DNA from 2 places in the Bradyrhizobium sp. LA6.1 genome. Region 2 is predicted to be linked to the other one. Evidence: predicted binding sites of a transcription regulator. Region 2 holds the regulator's gene; the other holds the start of a gene.
The links. The regulator PhoB, encoded in region 2, activates phosphate uptake and scavenging genes when phosphate is short. The targets are predictions, from matches to a motif close to TGTCATNNANCTGTCAT.

Region 1: the regulator PhoB is predicted to act here: its motif matches at 5,625-5,641, upstream of ugpB (sn-glycerol-3-phosphate ABC transporter substrate-binding protein UgpB).

The regions. Positions count from the first base shown of each region.
Region 1 covers NZ_JBEPQK010000007.1:268,651-276,182, reverse strand. Annotated here, with positions in the region: gene ABIB99_RS20410 (HEAT repeat domain-containing protein) at 1-232, opposite strand, end outside; gene ABIB99_RS20405 (BQ00720 family protein) at 314-586, opposite strand; gene ABIB99_RS20400 (Hsp20 family protein) at 638-1,063, opposite strand; gene ABIB99_RS20395 (sn-glycerol-3-phosphate import ATP-binding protein UgpC) at 1,372-2,457, opposite strand; gene ugpE (sn-glycerol-3-phosphate ABC transporter permease UgpE) at 2,477-3,325, opposite strand; gene ugpA (sn-glycerol-3-phosphate ABC transporter permease UgpA) at 3,325-4,206, opposite strand; gene ugpB (sn-glycerol-3-phosphate ABC transporter substrate-binding protein UgpB) at 4,255-5,571, opposite strand; gene ABIB99_RS20375 (CaiB/BaiF CoA transferase family protein) at 5,792-6,994, opposite strand; gene ABIB99_RS20370 (organic hydroperoxide resistance protein) at 7,179-7,532, opposite strand, start outside.
Region 2 covers NZ_JBEPQK010000021.1:38,498-46,029, reverse strand. Annotated here, with positions in the region: gene pstS (phosphate ABC transporter substrate-binding protein PstS) at 114-1,127, shown strand; gene pstC (phosphate ABC transporter permease subunit PstC) at 1,271-2,260, shown strand; gene pstA (phosphate ABC transporter permease PstA) at 2,262-3,107, shown strand; gene pstB (phosphate ABC transporter ATP-binding protein PstB) at 3,104-3,925, shown strand; gene phoU (phosphate signaling complex protein PhoU) at 3,937-4,653, shown strand; gene phoB (phosphate regulon transcriptional regulator PhoB) at 4,669-5,376, shown strand; gene ABIB99_RS36530 (GcrA family cell cycle regulator) at 5,612-6,124, opposite strand; gene ABIB99_RS36525 (aspartate aminotransferase family protein) at 6,581-7,532, shown strand, end outside.

The DNA.
Region 1 (7,532 bases), on a different contig from region 2:
AGTCGCATTCCCACTCGTCAGATCTCTGGCCAACAGGGTAGCGATCAGCCCAACGGCGAAATGCCAACACCGCCTCAACGAATCGAGCCTGAGCACCTCCAATGTACGCGATTGGCTCGTCGGTCATGATGGTCTGGTCACGCTTCCATAGCCCGATCCGGCTGATCGAGTAGCCGGAGGATATCGGGCCATAGCACAAAGAAAGCGAGGCGTCCGCTTGGTGCCGCGTCATGGGATGGCCCATAAAAAATGCGCGGGCCGCCTTGAGGCATGCCCGCGCATTTGAATTCGCAGATGTCGCGCTAAGCGTGCGTCAGTGCACGCTCACGGCTTGCAGCTCGTTGCTCCAGGCGTTGGCGACCGCGGCTTCGCGGCTGTCGGTCAGCATGATCGGCGTGCCGTCGGCGGCGTGGAGCGCGAAGAGCTTGAGGCCCGGCGCGATTTTCGGCGCCTCGGGAAACAGGCCCGGCACATCCTCGGAGCGGATCTGCTTCACATAGGCGATATGACCTTCGCCGAGGGTTGCCAGCGTCTCGGGCGAGACGTTCTTGGCTTCGTATTCGAACGCAACGTGACCTTCACTCATGGTCTCGACTCCTTCACAGAAACTAAGCGGTCGAGTCCGCTACTCGTTCCATTATTCGTGCTCATTGATAGCGATTGTCTTAACGATCCTCTCCGGTTCAGGCCGGGCAAGATCGACCGACAGCAGCCCGTTCTTCAGATCCGCACCCAGCACCAGCATCCCCTCCGCCAGCACGAAGGTGCGCTGGAAGTGGCGCGCGGCGATGCCGCGATGGATGTATTGCCGGGACTTGTCGTCCTGCTGACGCCCGCGAATCACGAGCTGGTTTTCCTCAATGGTTACATCGAGTTGGTCGCGGGTGAATCCGGCGACCGCCAGCGTGATCCGCAGCCGCTCGGGCTGGCCGTCCGACCGGTCGCACCTCTCGATATTGTAGGGAGGGTAGCCGTCGGCGCCTTTGACGACGCGATCAAGCACGCGCTCGATCTCGTCGAAGCCCAGAAGGAACGGACTGGAAAGCGTTGGAACACGAGACATAGTTTACAAAGTCCTCTCGAAGCGACTTTGGCATTTCAGGGCCCGGAAGCGGCGCCCCTTGGTCAGCAATATGGTCATAACCCCTTGGGGGTTCAAGGACGTAGCGGGGGCCTGTGGATTGCCCATTTTCGCGCCTGACCCCGCCCGCGGTCGCGCGGAAGCGCCCAATTCGTCACCGGGAACGCAAATGCTCAGGCAAGCCCGGGCATGACGAATCGGCCGACGATTTATCTCAATGAAATCAAACCCCCGGCTACTGTGCATGGGGTTGTTTTTCGCGTTTTTGATCGGCCGGCCCTCGGAACCGCTCAGGCCCCGATCCGCGTCCGTCCGTCGCCGCTGAAAAGGTGCAGCTTCGGCCGTACCGCGGCGACGCGGATCCTCTCACCGATGGCGGGGGCCTCGGTTCCGGGAATGCGGACGATGACCTCGCCGGGCGGCAGTTCGCCGGGGGTGGCGGCGACGCGCTGCTCGTCCTGGGCCCGCGTGCCGTAGACGAAAGTCTCGGCGCCGACGCGCTCGATCGCTTCCACGGTCAGCGGCAGTGCGACGCCGCCGGCCGGGGTCTGGTCGGTGATGACGAAATCTTCCGGGCGGATGCCGAGGATGCCGGCCTCGCCCGCGCTGCCGCCGAGCTGCGATTTGATCTCATCGGCGCGCGTCGACATCAGGTTCATCGGCGGTGCCCCGATGAAGGAGGCGACGAAGGTCGTCGCCGGCTTCTCGTAGATCGCAAGGGGATTGCCGACCTGCTCGACCTGGCCGCCGTTCATGACCACGAGAATATCGGCGAGCGTCATCGCCTCGAGCTGGTCGTGGGTGACGTAGATCGAGGTCGTGTTGAGCCGGCGCTGCAATTTGCGGATCTCGACCCGCATAGCGATGCGCAGCTTTGCGTCGAGGTTCGACAGCGGCTCGTCGAACAGAAACACTTTCGGCTGGCGCACGATGGCGCGGCCCATGGCGACGCGCTGGCGCTGGCCGCCGGAGAGCTGGCGCGGCTTGCGCTCCAGCATCGGCGTGAGCTCGAGCACGCGTGCGGCCTCGTCGACGCGGGTCTTGACCTCGGCCTCCTTCATGCCGCGGTTGCGCAGGCCGTAGGCCATGTTGTTGAAGACGCTCATATGCGGATAGAGCGCGTAGTTCTGGAACACCATCGCGATGTCGCGATCGGCGGGCTCGATCTGGTTGACGACGCGGCCGCCGATGTCGATCTCGCCGCCGGTGACGGTCTCGAGACCTGCGACCATGCGCAGCAGCGTGGACTTGCCGCAGCCGGAGGGGCCGACCAGCACGCAGAACTGGCCGTCGCCGACATCGACGTTGACGCCCTTGATGGCCTCGAAGCCGCCGGGATAGGTCTTGCGGACGTTGCGCAGGGTGACGTTAGCCATGAAAACTCATTCCCAAAACCTACTTCTCGGTCTCGACCAGGCCGCGCACGAACAATTTTTGCATGGCGACGACGACGAACACCGGCGGCAGCATGGCCAGCACGGCAGTCGCCATCACGATCGGCCATTCGGTCAGCGCATCGGTGGTGGTGATCATCTTGCGGATGCCGACCTGGATGGTCTGCATGTCGTCGCGCGTGGTGATCAGCAGCGGCCAGAGATATTGATTCCAGCCGAGGATGAAGAGGATCACGAACAGCGCCGCCATGTTGGTGCGCGACAGCGGCAGCAGCGTATCCCAGAAGAAGCGCAAGGGGCCGGCGCCGTCGATGCGCGAGGCCTCCAGCAGCTCGTCCGGCACGGTCATGAAGAACTGGCGGAACAGCAGCGTCGCGGTGGCCGACGCGATCAGCGGCAGCGCGAGGCCGGCATAGCTGTCGAGCATGTGCAGATCGGCGACGATCTTGTAGGTCGGGTAGATGCGCACCTCGACCGGCAGCATCAACGTGATGAAGATGATCCAGAAGATCGCCATCCGGAACGGAAAGCGGAAATACACGATCGCATAGGCCGAGATGATCGAGATCGCGATCTTGCCGATCGCGATCGCCAGCGCCATCACCAGCGAGTTCAGCATCATGTTGCCGACGGGCTCGCGGGTCGAGCCGCTCGTGCCGACGAAGATGGTCTTGTAGTAGACCTCGAAGAAATGGCCGCCCGGCAGCAGCGACATCTGCCCGTTCGCGATCAGGGCGTTGTCCTGGGTCGAGGCGACGATCGCGATGTAGACGGGGAATGCGACGATCGCGATCCCGATCCAGAGAATCGCGTGGGCGACGTAGCGCCGAAAGCCCTCTTCTTCGACCATCAGTAGGTCACCTTGCGTTCGACGAAGCGGAACTGGATTCCCGTCAGCACAATGACCATGACCATCAGGATCACCGACTGCGCCGCCGAGCTGCCGAGATTGCCGCCGAGCAGGCCGTCGGAATAGACCTTGTAGACCAGCGTGACCGTCGATGTGCCGGGACCGCCGCGGGTCATGGTGTCGATGATGCCGAAGGTGTCGAAGAAGGCGTAAACGATATTGACGACCAGCAGGAAGAAGATCGTGGGCGACAGCAGCGGGAAGGTCACTGTCCAGAACCGCCGCATCGGACGGGCGCCGTCGATCGCGGCGGCCTCGAACACGCTTCGGGGGATGGCTTGCAGGCCGGCGAGGAAGAACAGGAAATTATAGGAGATCTGCTTCCACGCCGCGGCGAGGATGATCAGCCCAGCCGCCTGGTTGCCGTCGAGCAGCGGATTCCAGTCGACGCCCAGGTTGCGCAGATAGCGCGACAGCACACCGAGCGAAGGATGCAGCATGAAGATCCAGAGCACGCCGACCACGGGCGGCGCCACTGCATAGGGCCAGATCAGCAGCGTGCGGTAGAGCATCAAGCCACGCAGCGGCTTGTCCGCCATCACGGCGAGCAAGAGCGCGAAGGACAGCGATGAGACGGCGATGGCGAACGAAAAGACGAACGTACGGACAACCGCCTCGAAATAGGCCGGGTCCTTGAACAGGTCCTGATAATTCTCGAACCAGACGAAGCTTGTCGACAGACCGAAGGCGTCCTGGAGCAGGAAGGATTGGATCACCGCCTGCGCGGCCGGCCAGTAGAAAAAAATCAGGACGATCGCGAGCTGCGGCGCAACCAGCGCGTAGGGCAATAGTTTTGCTTGGAAAATGGCTTGCTTTTGCATGATGTCAGCAGAAGCGGCAGGCCGGGTCGCGGCCTGCCGCTCGTCGCCTCACTTGACGGCGGTTTTTTCGAACTGCCGCAGCATCGTGTTGCCGCGCTCGACGGCAGCATCCAGCGCCTGCTTGGCGGTCTTCTTGCCGGCCAGCGCCTGCTCGATCTCTTCCGACCAGACGTCACGGAGCTGAACCATGTTGCCGAGGCGCAGACCGCGCGAATTGTCGGTCGGCTCCTTGTTGGTCAGCTCGATCAGCGGGGTCTCGAGATAGGGCTGATCCTTGTAGAAGCCTTCTTCCTTCGCCTTGGCGTAGGCCGCCTTGGTGATCGGCAGATAGCCCGAGGCCTTGTGGATGTAGACTTGGCGGTCGGTGTCCGAGAGGAAGGTCAGGAACTTCGCGACACCCTTGTATTCGTCGGCCGACTTGCCGCCCATCACCCAGAGCGAAGCGCCGCCGATGATCGAGTTCTGCGGCGCGCCCTTGACGTCCGGATAGTATGGCATCGGCACGGCGGTGAAGTTGAACTTGGCCTGCGCCTTGACGTTGCCGAAGAACGCCGACGAGGTCAGGTAGATCGGGCATTCGCCGGAGGTGAAGCGGCCTTCGCCGGTGTTGGTGCGGCCGGCATAGTCGTAGGTCTTGGTCTTCTGCAGCTCGACCAGGGTTTCGAGATGCTTGACCTGGAGCGGGCCGTTGAACTCCAGCACGGTGTCGAAACCGTCGAGGCCGTTGGCCTTGCTGGCGAGCGGCACGTTGTGCCAAGCGGAGAGCTGCTCGAGATTGACCCAGGTGACCCAGGAGCCGGAGAAGCCGCAGGTGTCATGACCCGCAGCCTTCAGCTTCTTGGCGGCCTCGAACGTTTCCGGCCAGGTCTTGGGGATCTCGACGTTCGCCTTCTTGAGCTCGTCAAGGTTGACCCACATGACGGTCGACGACGAGTTGAACGGGAACGACAGCATCTCGCCCTTCGAGGTCGAGTAGTAGCCGGTGATGGCGGGCAGATAGATCTTGGGGTCGAACTTCTCGCCGGCCTCGGCCATCAGCTTGTAGACGGGTTTTACGGCGCCGGTCGCGGCCATCATGGTCGCGGTGCCGACTTCGAACACCTGCATGATGTGCGGGGCGTTGCCGGCGCGGAACGCCGCGATGCCGGCGTTCATCGTATCGGGATAGTTGCCCTTGTAGGTCGGGATCACCTTGTAGTCGGTCTGCGAGGCGTTGAAGTCGGTGGCGAGCTTGACGATGACGTCGTTGTTGGCGCCGGTCATCGCGTGCCACCACTGGATTTCGGTCACGGCCAAGGCCGGCGATGCGCCCATGCCGATCGTGATCGCAACTGCGGCAGCCGCCCCAAAGTGTCGAAGAGCCATCAAGTAAACCTCCCTTGGCCGTCAAAAAGAAGCGCTTGCGCTAGCAGCGCCATATGACGTTCACATGACTGTGTAAGCGGGAGAAACGAAAGCAGCAAGCGCGGCCAAAAGGGAAGCTGTCAAATAGGCGAATGCCGAGCGCGCAGCCTCCTCCGTTCGCGGCGCACATGCGTGCCCGCGCCGCAGTGCGGCATTTGCTCGGGTGAGGCGGCGAGGGCGTTTAGCGCTTGCGCTCGGGGCCGCAGACGGTGCCCTGCTCGACCATCGCGTCGATCTCCGATTTGGAGTAGCCGAACTCGCCCAGCACCTCCTGGGAGTGCTGGCTGAATTTCGGCGGCAGGCGGCGCAGGCTCGGCTTGCTGCGATCGAGCCGGATCGGCGAGGCCACGCCCTTGTACCAGTCCTTCTCGATGACATCGCCGCGGGCGATCGTGTGCGGGTTGGTCAAGGCCTGGTCGATCTTCTGCACGGGACCTGCGGGCAGGCCGGCGGCGAGCAGGCGGTTGCACAGCGGCTCGGCCTCGTGCTGGCTGAACACGGCGGCGAGCTCCGCGCGCAGCGCCTCGCGATTGGCGATGCGGTCCTTGTTGCGGGCAAAGCGCGGATCTGTGCCGAGTTCGGGCTTGCCGATTTCCTTGGCGAGCTTGCGGAAGGTGCCGTCATTGCCGACACCGATGAAGATATCGTCGGTCCTGGTCGGGAAGATCGCGTAAGGCACGAGGTTGGGATGCTCGTTGCCGGTGAGCGACGGCGGCTTGCCGTGCATGAAATAATTCGCGGTGTGCGGATGCATGATGGCAAGGCCGGTCTCATACAGCGTCGTCTCCAGGAACTGGCCCTGGCCCGAGCGCTGCCGCTCCGACAGCGCCATCAGGATGCCGATCGCCGCATAGAGGCCGGTGGTGATGTCGACCAGCGGCACGCCGATCCGCATCGGTCCGCTCTCGGGCGAACCGGTCGCCGCGATCATGCCGGTCATCGCCTGGATGATGGCGTCATAGCCGGGATTGCCGCCGCGCGGACCGTCGGCGCCGAAGCCGCAGATCCGGCAATGCACCAGGCGCGGGAATTTCTTGCTGAGCACATCGTTGCCGATGCCCCATTTCTCCAGCGTGCCCGGCTTGAAATTCTCGATCAGGACGTCGGCGGTCTCGAGCATCTTGAGCAGCACGAGGCGGCCGCCTTCGGAGGCGAGGTCGAGGCCGATCGAGCGCTTGTTGCGATTGATGCCGATGAAATAGGCCGCGTCTTCCTCGTGGAACGGAGGGCCCCAGTCGCGCACCTCGTCGCCTGCGGGCGGCTCGACCTTGATCACGTCGGCGCCGTGGTCGGCGAGGATCTGGGTGCAGTAGGGACCGCCGAGCACGCGCGTGAGATCGATGACGCGCAGTCCGCTCATTGCGCCCAAAACGGCTTCAGTCATGCCTTCGCTTCCCCTGTGTCGATCATTGATCACAGGCCTAGCGAGGTTTTTTTGCGCCAGCAATGGCTTGGTGCGTAGGGGCGTATGCGGTGCCGCCGTGCAATCCCGCGGCGTGGCAAAACAACAAAACAAAGGGAAGCGGCCGGCCCGAGGGGGATCTCGGGCCAGCCAATCCGCCGTTTGATCAGACGACCGTCAGGCGAACGTCGACATTGCCGCGCGTGGCATTGGAGTAGGGGCACACCTGATGGGCCTTCTCGACCAGCGCCTCGGCTTCCGCGCGGGCAAGGCCCGGCAGCGAGACGGCGAGATCGATGTCGAGACCGAAGCCGCCGGCCGCGCGCGGGCCGATGCCGACGGTGGAGGTGACCGAGGCGTCAGCCGGAACCTTCGGGCCGCCCTGCGAGGCCACGAACTTCATCGCGCCGATGAAGCAGGCGGCATAGCCGGCCGCGAACAGCTGCTCGGGATTGTTGCCGGCGCCGCCGCCGCCGCCGAGTTCCTTCGGCGTGGTGAGCTTGACGTCGAGCGCGCCGTC
Region 2 (7,532 bases):
CATCCAGCTGTCACGAAACCTTCGTAAAAGCACAGCCGACCGCTCCTAAAGGGGCGGCACGGGGAGCGCGATCGGGCGCGGATGGCGCTTCGCTCCCCTGTATGGAGACCACCATGAATTTCATCAAAACTATCGTCGCTGCCGGCTTGGTCGCCGCATCGGCGACGGCGGCGTTTGCTGCCGACATCACGGGTGCCGGTGCGACGTTCCCGTTCCCGATCTATTCCAAGTGGGCTGACGCCTACAAGAAGGAGACCGGCAACGGTCTGAACTACCAGTCGATCGGCTCCGGCGGCGGCATCAAGCAGATCCAGGCCAAGACCGTGACCTTCGGCGCCAGCGACGCGCCGCTCAAGGCCGAGCAGCTCGAGAAGGACGGCCTCGTCCAGTGGCCGATGGTGATGGGCGCCATCGTTCCGGTCGTCAACATCGAGGGCGTGAAGCCCGGCGAGCTGGTGTTCGACGGCGAGACCCTGGCCAGCATCTATCTCGGCAAGATCACCAAGTGGGACGACGCCGCGATCAAGAAGCTCAATCCGAACGTGAAGCTGCCGTCGGACGCGATCACCGTGGTCCGCCGCTCGGATGGTTCGGGCACCACCTTCAACTTCACCAACTACCTCGCCAAGGCCAGCGCGGACTGGAAGAGCAAGGTCGGTGAGGGCACGGCGGTCGAGTGGCCGGTCGGCGTCGGCGCCAAGGGCAACGAAGGCGTGTCGGGCAACATCAGCCAGACCAAGAACTCGATCGGCTACGTCGAGTACGCCTATGCCAAGCAGAACAAGCTGACCTACACCGGTCTCGTCAACAAGGCCGGCAAGCCGGTGCAGCCGACCGTCGAGGCCTTCCAGGCCGCGGCTTCCAATGCCGACTGGGCCAAGGCGCCCGGCTACTACGTCATCCTGACCGACCAGCCCGGCGACAAGTCCTGGCCGATCACGGCGGCGACCTTCATCCTCATGCACAAGGATGCCACCGACAAGGCAGCCTCGCAGGAAGCCATCAAGTTCTTCCGCTGGGCCTTCAAGAGCGGCGGCAAGGCGGCTGAAGAACTCGACTACATCCCGATGCCGGACCCGGTCGTCCAGCTGATCGAGAAGACCTGGGCTGCCGAGATCAAGAGCTAAGCGCTCTTGTCCCGGACTGGGCGCCGGGATCTCACAAGACCTCCGCTCCGGATCGGCCTCGCGCCGCATCCGGAGCGCAAGACCAACAACAAGACCGACAACAAGCGTATATCAAACGGGCACAGGGGATCGGCGTGGCAGAGATGGCCGTTCAGAGCGATGTAATCGACGACGCCGGACCGTATGACCGCGCCAAGGCCTTGGGCGCCTTCAAGCTCGGCGACCTCACCTTCTACTGGATCACGCGGCTGTCCGCGATCTCGGTGCTCCTCATCCTCGGTGGCATCATCATCTCGCTGATCGTCGGCGCGTTCCCGGCGATGAAGGAATACGGCTTCGCCTTCCTGTGGACGCAGCGCTGGGCGCCGTCGGCAGATCCGCCCGTGCTCGGCGCGCTCGGCCCGATCTACGGCACGCTCATCACCTCCTTCATCGCGATGGCGATCGCCATTCCGGTCGGTCTCGGCATTGCGATCTTTCTGACCGAGCTCTGCCCGCAATGGGCGCGCCGCCCGATCGGCATGGCGATCGAGCTGCTCGCCGGCATTCCCTCGATCATCTACGGCATGTGGGGCTTCTTCGTGCTCGGCCCGTTCCTGGCCAACACGTTCCAGCCCTTCATGATCAAGATCTTCGACGGCGTCCCCGTGCTGGGCGCGATCTTCGCAGGCCCGCCGTCCTATCTCAGCCTGTTCAACGCGGCGCTGATCCTCGCCATCATGGTGCTGCCCTTCATCACCTCGATCTCGGTCGACGTGTTCAAGACGGTCCCGCCGGTGCTCAAGGAAGCCGCCTACGGCGTCGGCTGCACCACCTGGGAAGTCGTGCGCAGCGTGGTGATCCCCTACACCCGCGTCGGCGTCATCGGCGGTGTCATGCTGGCGCTCGGCCGCGCGCTCGGCGAGACCATGGCGGTGACCTTCATCATCGGCAACTCGTTCCGCATCTCGTCGTCGATCTTTGCCCCGGGCACCACGATCTCGGCGGCGATCGCATCGGAGTTCGCCGAGAGCGACGGCCTGCACCAGTCCGGCCTGATCCTGCTCGGCCTGCTGCTGTTCGTGCTGACATTCTTCGTGCTCGCGGCTGCACGGTTGATGCTGATGCGTCTTGAAAAGAAGGCGGGGAAGTAACATGAACCCGATCTACGCACGCCGCCGCCGCATGGACATCGTCATCCGTGTGCTCTGCCTGGCTGCCGCTGCCTTCGGCGTCACATGGCTCGCGCTGATCCTGATGACGCTGCTCTACAACGGCATTGCCGGCCTGAACCTGGAGCTCTTCGTTGCGGACACGCCGCCTCCGGGCTCGACCGAGGGCGGCCTGCGCAACGCCATCGTGGGTTCGATCATCATGACCGTGCTCGGCGTCGGCATCGGCGCGCCGCTCGGTCTGTTCGCCGGCACCTATCTCGCCGAGTACGGCCGCAACGACCGCCTGACCTCGGTGATCCGCTTCATCAACGACATCCTGCTCTCGGCGCCCTCGATCATCATCGGCCTGTTCATCTATGGTGCGGTGGTGGTGCCGATGCGCGGCTTCTCGGCGATTGCCGGCTGCCTCGCGCTTGCGGTGATCGTCATCCCGGTGGTGCTGCGCACGACCGAGGACATGCTGCTGCTGGTGCCGAACGCACTGCGTGAGGCGGCCTCGGCGCTCGGCCTGCCGCGCTCGCTGGTGATCAAGCGCATCGCCTATCGCGCGGCGCGCTCGGGCCTCATCACCGGCGTGATGCTGGCCACCGCCCGCGTCGCCGGCGAGACCGCGCCGCTGCTCTTCACCGCGCTGTCGAACCAGTTCTTCAGCCTGGGTCTGAACAAGACGATGGCGAACCTGCCGGTCACCATCAATAATTTCGTGCAGAGCCCCTACGCCTACTGGAAGCAGCTCGCCTGGAGCGGCGCGCTGCTCATCACCCTGACCGTTCTTGCCCTGAATATTGGCGCGCGCATTCTGAGCGCCGAGAGGACCGCAAAATGAGTGATCTTTCCGTATCGATGAGCGCGGCCGGTGGTTTGCCCCAGGCGCCGGTGCTGCCCGAAGCTCCGGCCAAGGTGACGGTGCGCAACCTCAATTTCTATTACGGCGAGCACCACGCGCTGAAGAACATCAATCTGGCGCTCGGCACCAACCGCGTCACGGCGTTCATCGGCCCGTCGGGCTGCGGCAAGTCGACCCTGCTGCGCATCTTCAATCGGATGTACGACCTCTATCCGGGCCAGCGCGTCACCGGTCAGCTCATGCTCGACCAGACCAACGTCCTCGACCCCAAGCTGGACCTCAATTTGCTGCGCGCCCGCGTCGGCATGGTGTTCCAGAAGCCGACGCCGTTCCCGATGACGATCTACGAGAACATCGCCTTCGGCATCCGCCTTTACGAGAAGATCTCGAAGTCCGAGATGGACGACCGCGTCGAGAAGGCGCTGCGCGGTGGCGCGCTGTGGAACGAGGTCAAGGACAAGCTCAACGCCTCCGGCCTGTCGCTCTCCGGCGGCCAGCAGCAGCGCCTCTGCATCGCCCGCACGGTCGCGGTGCGGCCCGAGGTGATCTTGTTCGACGAGCCCTGCTCGGCGCTCGACCCGATCTCGACCGCCAAGGTCGAGGAGCTGATCCAGGAGCTGTCCGAGAACTACACGATCGCGATCGTCACCCACAACATGCAGCAGGCGGCGCGCGTCTCCGACAAGACCGCCTTCATGTATCTCGGCGAGCTGATCGAGTTCGACGACACCAGCAAGATCTTCACGTCGCCGACCGACCGGCGCACGCAGGATTACATCACCGGCCGGTTCGGCTGAGGAGACGGAACATGGGTTCTGAACATACCGCAAAGGCCTTCGACACCGACCTCCAGGAGCTCACGCGCCTGGTCGCCGAGATGGGCGGCATCGCCGAGCGCATGATCGTCGATTCCGTCGACGCGCTTATCCGCCGCGACGTCGCGCTCGGCCAGCGCGTCGTGACCATCGACGCCGAGCTCGACGCGCTCCAGAAGAAGATCGAGGAGCGCGCCGTTCTCACCATCGCGCGCCGCCAGCCGATGGCGGTGGATCTGCGCGAGATCGTCGGCGCCATGCGCGTCGCGACCGATCTCGAGCGGATCGGCGACCTCGCCAAGAACATGGGCAAGCGCGTCGCGGCGCTGGAGACGGATTTCCATCCGCTCAAGCTGTTCCGCGGTCTGGAGCACATGACCGACCTCGTGCAGCAACAAGTCAAGTCGGTGCTGGATGCCTATGCCGCGCACGATCTGCCGGCGGCGATGGCGGTGTGGAAGGGCGACGAGGAAGTCGACGCCATCTGCACCTCGCTGTTCCGCGAGCTCCTCACCTACATGATGGAGGATCCGCGCAACATCTCGTTCTGCATCCATCTGATGTTCTGCGCCAAGAACATCGAGCGCATCGGTGACCACGCCACCAACATCGCCGAGACCGTGTTCTACATGATCGAGGGCCAGGCGATCACCGACAAGCGGCCGAAGGGCGACATGACGACCTTCGCCACGACGGTCCCGAACACTTAAGGAGCGACGAACACCATGGGCGCACGCATTATGGTGGTTGAGGACGAGGAAGCTCTCACCGAGCTTCTCCGCTACAACCTCGAAGGCGACGGCTATGACGTCGAGACGGTGATGCGCGGCGACGACGCCGACACCCGCCTCAAGGAGCACATCCCCGATTTGATCGTGCTCGACTGGATGCTGCCGGGCCTCTCCGGCATCGAGCTGTGCCGGCGGCTGCGCACCCGGCCCGAGACCAAGCAGCTCCCGATCATCATGCTCACCGCGCGCGGCGAGGAGAGCGAGCGGGTGCGGGGCCTTGCGACCGGCGCCGACGACTACATCGTCAAGCCGTTCTCGGTCCCGGAGCTGCTGGCACGCGTGAAGGGCCTGCTCAGGCGCGCCAGCCCGGAGCGGCTTGCCACGGTGCTCGCCTATGGCGACATCGAGCTTGACCGCGACAAGCGTCGCGTGGCGCGTTCGGGCCGGCCGATCGATCTCGGTCCGACCGAATATCGTCTGCTGGAGTTCTTCCTGGAGCATCCCGGCCGCGTGTTCTCGCGCGAGCAGCTGCTCGACAGCGTCTGGGGCCGCGACATCTACATCGACGAGCGCACCGTCGACGTCCATATCGGCCGCCTGCGCAAGCTGCTCAATCTCGGCCGCGAGCAGGACCCGATCCGCACCGTCCGCGGCGCGGGCTACGCACTGGACGATCGTTTTGCGAAGGCGGAGCAGGCGTAAGGGGTTGCTGTGGCAGACGTGATTTAGCGGGCTGCCACCGCATCCTCGATGTCGTCCCTGTGAACTCAGGGGACCCATAACCACAGGGAGTGGTTTGGCGACGACTCGGAGTGATCATCCCGCGCAATAACTACGCGCCGGGATTATGGGTCCCTGCGTTCGCAGGGACGACACCGAGTGAGTTGAGCCGTCATCGCGTGACGGCGCCGTCTTCGTAGTCAGCTAATCCGATACCTCAGCGCGGACCCGGCTTCACCGGCGCGCGCCGGCGATCGGCCGCGGGCTGATACGCCACGCGCGAGTGCTGGGCGCAGTAGGGCAGGCCGGAGAGCGCCTTGCCGCCGCAGAAGAAGAAATCCGGGCTCGAGGGATCGCCGACCGGCCAGTGGCAGGTCGCCTCGTTCAGCTCCAGCAGCGACAGCCGCTGGCTCATCGGCACGACGTTGTCGTAGGTGACCGGTTCGGCCTCGACCTCGACTTCGAAGGCCTGCGCCAGCGCGGTGTTGCCGCGCGCGATCGGGCGTGTCACCCGCATCATGTGCTGGGCGGGGCGCGCCTTGCGCGGCCGCGGCGCTGCCGATGAAGGGCTCTTGGCGCGGCCCGACAGGCCGAGCCGGTGCACTTTGCCGATTACGGCATTGCGGGTCACATTGCCGAGTTCAGCGGCGATCTGGCTGGCCGAAAGCCCGGCCTCCCAGAGCTTTTTCAGCTGCTCGACGCGATCATCCGACCAGGTCAAAACGGTCATTGCACCCTTTCCTTCGCCGGCGCCTGCCATCCTGGCGGCCGCACGGCGAATGCCTAAGCTTCGAAAAACCCGTGCCGCCAGAATCCCTTAAGGCTCGCCGGGCGCACCAGATGCGCCCGAACGCTTACGCCGGTACATGAGGACTTAGAGGATCAGAACTGCTGCACGAGATGTCGTATCTGACAAGCCAAACGCTACAATATGGCGTGACTCACGCGCAAGAGTCCGCCGACTCGCTTCCACATGTTCCGTGGCGGAAATACGCAAAATCGCCACCGCAAGACTACGGATTCTGCGTTTCGCGAGGCTTTCCGGGCGGCATTGACACCGGTTTCACCAGGCATAAGATAGTCACACGTGCCGCCCTTAAAAGGCGGCACGTTTCGTTTTCCGGGCCGGTCAATGGTGCGTTGCGCAATGCACGCTCACACCGTCCGCAACATTCAAGTGATCGTCATGACTAACAGCGCAGCGCCGCATTTGCTCCCCGTTTTTGCCAGGTCCGACCTCGGTTTCGAGCGCGGTGAAGGCTGCTGGCTGATTGCGACCAATGGCGATCGCTATCTCGATTTCACCTCGGGCGTGGCGGTGAATGCGCTCGGCCATGCTCATCCTGCGTTGGTCAAGGCGTTGCAGGAGCAGGCCACCAAACTCTGGCACATGTCGAACCTGTTCCAGAGCCCGGACGGCGAGAAGCTCGCCGCGCGTCTGTGCAACGAAAGCTTCGCGGACTTCGTGTTCTTCTGCAATTCCGGCGCCGAAGCGCTGGAAGGTGTGATCAAGCTCGTCCGCCATCATCACTTCTCCAAGGGTCATCCGGAACGTTACCGCATCATCACCTTCGAAGGCGCCTTCCACGGCCGCACGCTGGCAACGCTCGCCGCGACCGGTTCGGCAAAATATCTCGAAGGGTTTGGCCCGCCGATGGACGGCTTCGACCAGGTCCCGCATGGCGATATCGAAGCCGTCAAGAAGGCGATCGGTCCGCAGACCGCCGGCATCCTGATCGAGCCGATCCAGGGCGAGGGTGGCGTGCGTTCGGCAACGCCCGCCTTCCTGAGGGCGTTGCGCCAGCTCTGCGACGAGAAGGGCCTGCTGCTCGCGTTCGACGAGGTGCAGACCGGCATGGGCCGCACCGGCGATCTGTTCGCGCATCGCCGCACCGGCGTCACGCCTGACGTGATGTCGCTGGCCAAGGCGCTCGGTGGCGGCTTCCCGATCGGCGCGGTGCTGGCGACCGCGGATGCGGCTGCCGGCATGGGGCCCGGCTCGCACGGCTCGACCTTCGGCGGCAATCCGCTCGCGATCTCAGCTGCCAACGCCGTGCTCGACGTCATGCTCAAGCCCGGCTTCTTCGACCACGTGCAGAAGATGTCGCTGCTGCTCAAGCAGAAGCTCGCCTCCGTGA